One region of the Streptomyces sp. NPDC048590 genome, then DNA from elsewhere that is predicted to be linked to it. Evidence: riboswitches for the same ligand, from Rfam matches in the RefSeq annotation. Region 1 holds a riboswitch; the other holds the start of a gene.

Region 1 (3,449 bases):
GTTTACGGGGTGTTGCGAAGTTCTCACCCTGGGAGCACCCTCCGGCCTCCCCTGCCGCTCCGTACGCCGCAGGCGGTGTGCGGCGGCGGCCCGCTCCGCGTGCTGCGTCGCGATGGCCCTGGCCCGCTCGGTGTCGCGGCGCGCCACCGCGTCCACGAGGGCCCCGTGCTCGGCCCAGGAGTCAGCGGGACGGACCGGCTGCTCGACGGCGTACATCCAGGCGATCTTGTGCCTGAGCTGGGTAAGCAGCGCGATCAGGGCGGGACTCCCCGAAGCCTGGGCCAGCGTCTCGTGGAACCAGCCCCCCAGGGAGCGCAGATCCTCCCCCTCGCCCCGGCGCACCCGCTCCTGCCCCAGTCTCACCAGACCGCGGAGCACCTTGAGGTGGGCGTCGCTGCGGCGCTGAGCCGCACGCGCGGCCCCCAGGGGCTCCAGGAGCATCCGTATCTCCAGCAGGTCGGCGGCCTCCTGCTCCGTGGGCTCGGCGACGCAGGCACCCGCGTGCCGGCGCGTCACGACGAACCCCTCGGACTCCAGGGTGCGCAGCGCCTCGCGCACGGGGACGCGGGAGACGCCGTAACGGCGGGCGAGCACCTCCTCGGTGAGGCGGCTGCCGCGCTCGTAGACACCGGAGACGATGTCGTCACGGATCGCCGTGCATACCGAATGCGCGGGAATGCGCATGTCCGAACCTCCGCCTTAATCCCCGCGAAACGCGGCCGATCGACGCCTGTTCTGTGACTCTATTGCAACCGGCGGGAATTTCCGATGGCGGGGCGGAATCCATGTATATCTTTTGGCCGGAACGCAGTTCGGCCGAGCCTTCCGCGCGGTCCGTCGTCACAGCACGGCGAAGGCCCCGGCACAGGGTGCCGGGGCCTTCGCCGAAGTGGTGTGCCCAAGGGCTGAGCGGACGTCAGACCTGGACGCCGTGGGCCCGGAGGTAGGCGACGGGGTCCATGTCCGAGCCGTACTCGGGGGTGGTGCGGGCCTCGAAGTGCAGGTGCGGTCCGGTCGAGTTGCCGGTCGAGCCGGAGAGGCCGATCTGCTCGCCGGAGCCGACGCTCTGACCGACGGAGACGCCGATGGAGGAGAGGTGACCGTACTGGGTGTACGTGCCGTCCTTCATCCTGAGCACGATGTTGTTGCCGTAGGCGCCGCCCCAGCCGGCCTCGACGACCGTGCCCGCGCCTACGGCGACGACGGAGGTGCCCGAGGCAGCCTGGAAGTCCACGCCGGAGTGGCTGCCGGAGGACCAGAGCGAGCCGCCGGACTTGTAACCGGTGGTCACGTGAGATCCGGCGACCGGGAGGTGGAAGGCGTTCAGCCGGGCACGCTCGGCGGCGCGCGCCGCACGCGCCTTCTCCTCGCGCGCCTTCTCGGCGCGGGCTTCCGCCTTGCGCTCGGCCTCTGCCTTCGCCTCCGCCTTGGCCTTCGCCTTGGCGGCGGCCTCGGCCTGGTGCTGCTGGACCTCGGCCTGCGCCTGGATCTGGGCGGCGAGGGAGGTGTCGAGCGCGACGGTCTGGGTGAGACCGGTGGAGGCGGGGGCGGCCTCGGCGTCCGCGGCGAGGGCCGGGGAGGCGGTGGCGCCGACGACACCGACGGTGGCCAGGGCCGCGATACCGGCGACCTCGGCGCCCTTGCGCGTCAGGCGGCTCGGGGCACGGTGCTTCCCGGTGGCACGGATGAACGCCATGGAGTGGCTGGTCCTTTCCTTCCTTCTCGCCTACCGGGTTAGCTGACGGGTTCGGAGCAGGAAGGTCTCCTACGGGCACCCGGGCCTCGTGCGAGGTACGGGGGTCCGATTCACCCCAGGGACTTCATGGGTCCCCGGCTCCCCAGGCTCGCGCCTGACGGGGACTCGGCGATGGCTGCCCGTCGCCGCGGTTGCGGCATTCGTCCGGCGGACAGCCGAGCCGACGCTAGATCGGGCGGCTCATCCGCTCCAAACGGATAGGGGCCTTTGTCGGACATCCCACAGGGCAAACAGCTGCGATACCGGGCGAATCGGACAGATGACGGAACCCCGGCGGTCGAGACCGCCGGGGTTCCGGATGTGCTGTGGTGTCAGCCGGTGATGTGCTGCGGTGTCAGCCGGTGACGACCGACACCTCGCCGATACCGAGCGCCCTCACGGGCTCGGCGATCTGTGAGGCGTCGCCGACCAGGACCGTGACCAGCCGGTCCACGGGGAAGGCGTTGACCACCGCGGCCGTGGCCTCGACGGTGCCGGTCGCCGCCAGCCTGGCGTACAGCTCGGCCTGGTAGTCGTCCGGGAGGTGCTGCTCGACCTGGTCGGCCAGCGTCCCCGCGACGGAGGCGGCCGTCTCGTACTTCAGCGGGGCGACGCCCACGAGATTCTGCACGGCGGTCTCACGCTCGGCGTCGGTGAGCCCCTCGGCCGCGAGCGTCCGCAGGACCTTCCAGAGGTCGTCCAGCGCGGGGCCGGTGGACTCGGTGTCCACGGAACCGCTGATGGCCAGCATCGCCGCGCCGGTTCCCCCCGACGCCGTGCCGGGAGACGTGGAGCGCAGGACCTGTCCGAAGGCCCGGACCCCGTAGGTGTAGCCCTTCTCCTCGCGCAGCACGCGGTCCAGCCGCGAGGTGAGCGTGCCTCCCAGGCAGTACGTGCCGAGGACCTGCGCGGGCCACACGCTGTCATGCCGGTCCGCGCCGATACGGCCGATCAGCAGCTGCGTCTGCACGGCTCCGGGACGGTCCACGATGACCACGCGGCCGGCGTCGTCCGCGGTGATCGGGGGGACCGGGCGCGGCTGGCCGGCGTTGCCGGACCAGTCGCCGAGCGTGTCGGAGAGCAGCCCGTCGAGGTCCACCTCGGTGAGGTCTCCGACGACTACCGCGGTCGCCGTGGCCGGACGGAAGTGGGCTTCGTAGAAGGCCCGCACCGCGGCGGCGTCGATCCGCCGGACCGTCTCCTCGGTGCCCTGGCGGGGGCGCGACATCCGCGCGGTGGCGGGGAAGAGTTCCTTGGAGAGCTGCTTGGCGGCGCGCCGCGCGGGGTTGGCCTGCTCGTGGGGGATCTCGTCGAGGCGGTTGGCCACCAGCCGCTCGACCTCGCTCTCCGCGAAGGCGGGGGCCCGCAGCGCCTCGGCGACCAGGCCGAGGGCCTTGGCGAGCCGCGAGACCGGGACCTCCAGCGAGACGCGGACCCCCGGGTGGTCGGCGTGGGCGTCGAGCGTCGCCCCGCAGCGCTCCAGCTCCGCCGCGAACTCCTCGGCGGAACGCTTGTCCGTGCCCTCGGACAGCGCTCGGGCCATGATCGTGGCCACGCCGTCCAGCCCCTCGGGCTCGGCGTCCAGGGGTGCGTCGAGGAAGATCTCCACGGCGACGACCTGCTGGCCGGGGCGGTGGCAGCGCAGCACCGTCAGCCCGTTGGGCAGGGCGCCTCGCTCGGGCGCGGGAAAGGCCCAGGGCCTGGCCTCGCCCGC
Region 2 (3,449 bases), on a different contig from region 1:
ATCGAGGGCTGGGCGTCCTCCTTGCGTGATCCGGTGCTCCGCGAGGTCGCCGGCGATCTCGACCAGCAGTGGAAGGCCGAGATGGCCGAGGTCATCGAGGAGGGCGCCGCGGCAGGTGAGTTCCACTGCGACGATCCGATGTCCGTGGCCTGGCGTCTCACCGCCCTCCTGGACGGGCTTGCCGTCCAGATGATGTCGTACGGGGGTCCGCTCTCGCGGGCCACCATGCTGCTGTGGGCCGAGGAAGCGCTCGCCCGTGAACTCGGCATCGACCACGACGCTCTGACCCGCTGAGGAGCGGCCGCCGCCCGGCTCCCGGACGGCGGCGGCTGCCGTCAGAGCGGAAGCAGATCCGGTCGCTTGGCGGCGACGTGGTCACCGGACGACTCCCCGCGAAGACGGCGGCCGATCCAGGGCACGAGGTACTCCCGCGCCCACTGGATGTCGTCACGGCGCACTTCGAAGGCGCCCCGCGGGATCTGCGGGGGCCACACCTGGTCGGGATCGGCCGGCACGTCGAGACCGAGGACCTGGGCGGCTCGCAGCGCCACGCGGGTGTGGCCCTCGGGCGAGAGGTGGAGCCGGTCGTTGTCCCAGGCCCGCCGGTCCTGGACCGACCGCAGGGACCACAGGTCGAGCACCGGGCAGTCGTAGCGGTCGGCGATGGACCGCACGTGGGCGGTGTACATGGCGATCTTGCCGCGCAGGTGCTTGAGCACCGGAATGCCACGGGTGTCGAAGCCGGTGGTGACCATGACCGTTCCGACCGTCCGGGTCAGGTCGGCGACCGCTCGCTCGAAGCGCTCCGCCACGTCGTCCGGATCGGATCCGGGCCGGAGGATGTCGTTGCCACCCGCGCAGAAGCTCACCAGATCAGGCGCCAGCTCCTTGGCCCGGGGGACCTGCTCCTCGACTATCTGGTCGAGGAGGCGTCCGCGTACGGCGAGATTGGCGTACCGGAAGTTCCCGTGGGGGTCGTCCGCGGAACCGGTCACCGCGTCGGGGGCGGGGAGCTGGTCCGCGAGCAGGACCGCGAACCGGTCCGCCCAGCCGACCAGCCTCCCGTCGGGGCCGGGGTCTCCGACGCCCTCGGTGAAGCTGTCGCCGATCGCCGCGTACGACCCGATGATGCCTCGTCTGTTTCTCGAATCGTCTGCCACAAGGGCATATCCTGCACCTTCGAATGTGACCTACGCGACCGTAATAAAGGGTTGACGGATGGTGAGAAAGACCACCCGGTCAGTTTTTGGTAAAGCCGGAATAAGGGGAGAGGGCGGTGCGCCGCAGCGCACCGCCCTCTCCCCTGCCCTCAGGTGACGTGACTCAGATGGCGACGCCGTGCGAACGCAGGTAGGCGATCGGGTCGACGTCCGAGCCGTAGCTCGGTCCCGTCCGGACCTCGAAGTGGAGGTGCGGGCCGGTGGAGTTGCCCGTGGAACCGGAGAGGCCGATCTGCTGGCCGCCGGTCACGGTCTGCCCGGCGGAGACCTCGAGGGAGGACAGGTGCGCGTACTGGGAGTACATGCCGTCGCTGTGCTGGATGACGACCTCGTTGCCGTAGGAACCGCTCCAGCCGGCGGAGACCACGGTGCCCGGGCCGATCGAGCGGACGCTGGTGCCGGAGGCCGCCTGGAAGTCGGAGCCGGTGTGGTAGCCGCTGGACCAGCTGGCGCCGGAAGCACGGTACTGGGTCGTGACGTTGGGGTTCTCGACCGGCGCGGCGTAGCCGGAGGTGTTGCTCTCGGAGGTGCCCGTGGCAGGGGTCCCCTCGGCCGGAGCGGCGGCCGTCTTCCCGGCCGGAGCCTGCCGCTCGGTGGCGGGTGCCGCTGCCTTCGCCGCGGAGGGCGTGGCCTCGGTGGACTTCGCGGCGGGCGCGGAGGCCTTCGCCCCGAGGGTCAGCTTCATACCCGGACGGATCAGGCTCGGGTTCTCGCCGACGACCTCACGGTTGTCCTTGTACAGCTTGTGCCAGCCGCCCTTGATCTTCTCCTTGACGGCGATCTTGGCCAGGTAGTCCCCGGCGACCACGGAGTAGGTCCGGGGAGCCTTCTTGGCCGCGGCCGCCGGGGCGCTGTGCGCCGCGGCGGACTTCGCGGCCGGCGCGGACTGCTCGGCGGCGTGGGCGCCGGTGGCGCCGATCAGCGGGAGGGCGAGAACGGCGCCGCCCGTCCCTGCGGCGAGGACGCCTCGGGATATCGGGCCGGTCTTCCTGCGACGGTGCTTGCCTCGTGCGGGCATGGGGGAATTCCTCTCCGGCGCCTGCGAGGTGAGCTGTCGGGTTCGGACTGGAGATGCCCGGCCGCGGTACGCGACTTGACCCCTAGCCGCCCGGATCCCCCCGGACGGCGACTTACCTGGTTCCCCCGCTCCTGCCACACGTGAGTCGGTTCGGATTCCGGTCGGCGGCAGGATTAGGCGTTCCGTCCGGATTGACCGTGACGTTAAGCGAGCCCGGACTCCGCGAACAAGCGCCGGATTGCGGAGTGGAATGGAGAGGTCAATTCCGGCGCGGAATTACCGTCACACTCCGTGGATTACAGATCTTGGCTTTCCGTGTGGCACCAGGAAGGCCCTCGCGCGCATTCGCCACACACCGTCACGGATATGATCCCGCTCACCCATCGCGGCCAAGCCGTCACACAAGATGCGTATGTTATTCCAAATGCATCAATACGGACATCTCATTACTGGTCGCGCTAAATCAGATCGAAATGTCGCCGTGAGGCCGGGGCACCGAAGCGATTGCTCGATGCAGCCATGTCGTATCGTCGCGAGCGTGCCCCGTCGGCGAGCGGCGCCGGCGCCCGACACCCCAGGAGCCCTTGTGACGCAGCTGCCAGAGGTCCCGCCGGCCGGCCCCGAACCGACGGACGTCGATCTCACCGGTGTCCGTAACTTCCGTGACGTCGGCGGACTTCCCACCGTGGACGGGCGCACCGTGCGTTTCGGGCGCCTCTACCGCAGCGGGCACCTCGCCCACGCCACCGAGGCGGACGCGGCCTTCCTCTCCGGACTCGGTCTGCACACGGTCTTCGACTTCCGCAACGCCGCCGACCACAAGCTCGACGGCTACGACGTGGACCTGCCCGGCGTCCGCAACGTCAGCATTCCGCTCTCCGACCCGGCCGACGGCGCCGAGTTCTGGCGACTCGTGCGTGACGGCAACATCGAGCAGCTGCGCTCGATCCTGGCGAACGGCAAGGGCACCGACCGCATGGTCGCCTCCTACCGTTCGATCATCAGGGACCGCACCTCCGAGCACAGCCGCGTGCTCCACGCGCTGGCGGAGGACAGCGTGCCGGCCCTGATGCACTGTGCGGCGGGGAAGGACCGGGCCGGCCTCTCGATCGCTGTCACCCTTCTCGCGGTGGGCGTGGACAGGGAGGCCATCGAGGCCGACTACCTCAAGTCCAACGACGCCCACCGCCGCTACAAGGTGAAGCGCAGCG

What was found. Region 1 has a riboswitch for cyclic di-AMP ahead of ACGFNN_RS32150 (M23 family metallopeptidase). Riboswitches for the same ligand answer to the same signal wherever they lie in the genome.
Region 2: linked by a shared signal. The riboswitch ahead of ACGFNN_RS24390 (peptidoglycan DD-metalloendopeptidase family protein) and the one ahead of ACGFNN_RS32150 (M23 family metallopeptidase) in region 1 are both predicted to bind cyclic di-AMP.

What each region holds. Positions count from the first base shown of each region.
Region 1 covers NZ_JBICWC010000014.1:111,897-115,345, reverse strand. The annotation lists gene ACGFNN_RS32155 (GntR family transcriptional regulator) at 1-684, opposite strand, end outside; gene ACGFNN_RS32150 (M23 family metallopeptidase) at 917-1,696, opposite strand; cyclic di-AMP (ydaO/yuaA leader) riboswitch at 1,709-1,877, opposite strand; gene ACGFNN_RS32145 (M16 family metallopeptidase) at 2,091-3,449, opposite strand, start outside.
Region 2 covers NZ_JBICWC010000008.1:325,617-329,065, forward strand. The annotation lists gene ACGFNN_RS24380 (TetR/AcrR family transcriptional regulator) at 1-294, shown strand, start outside; gene ACGFNN_RS24385 (SGNH/GDSL hydrolase family protein) at 336-1,160, opposite strand; gene ACGFNN_RS24390 (peptidoglycan DD-metalloendopeptidase family protein) at 1,324-2,238, opposite strand; cyclic di-AMP (ydaO/yuaA leader) riboswitch at 2,244-2,399, opposite strand; gene ACGFNN_RS24395 (tyrosine-protein phosphatase) at 2,825-3,449, shown strand, end outside.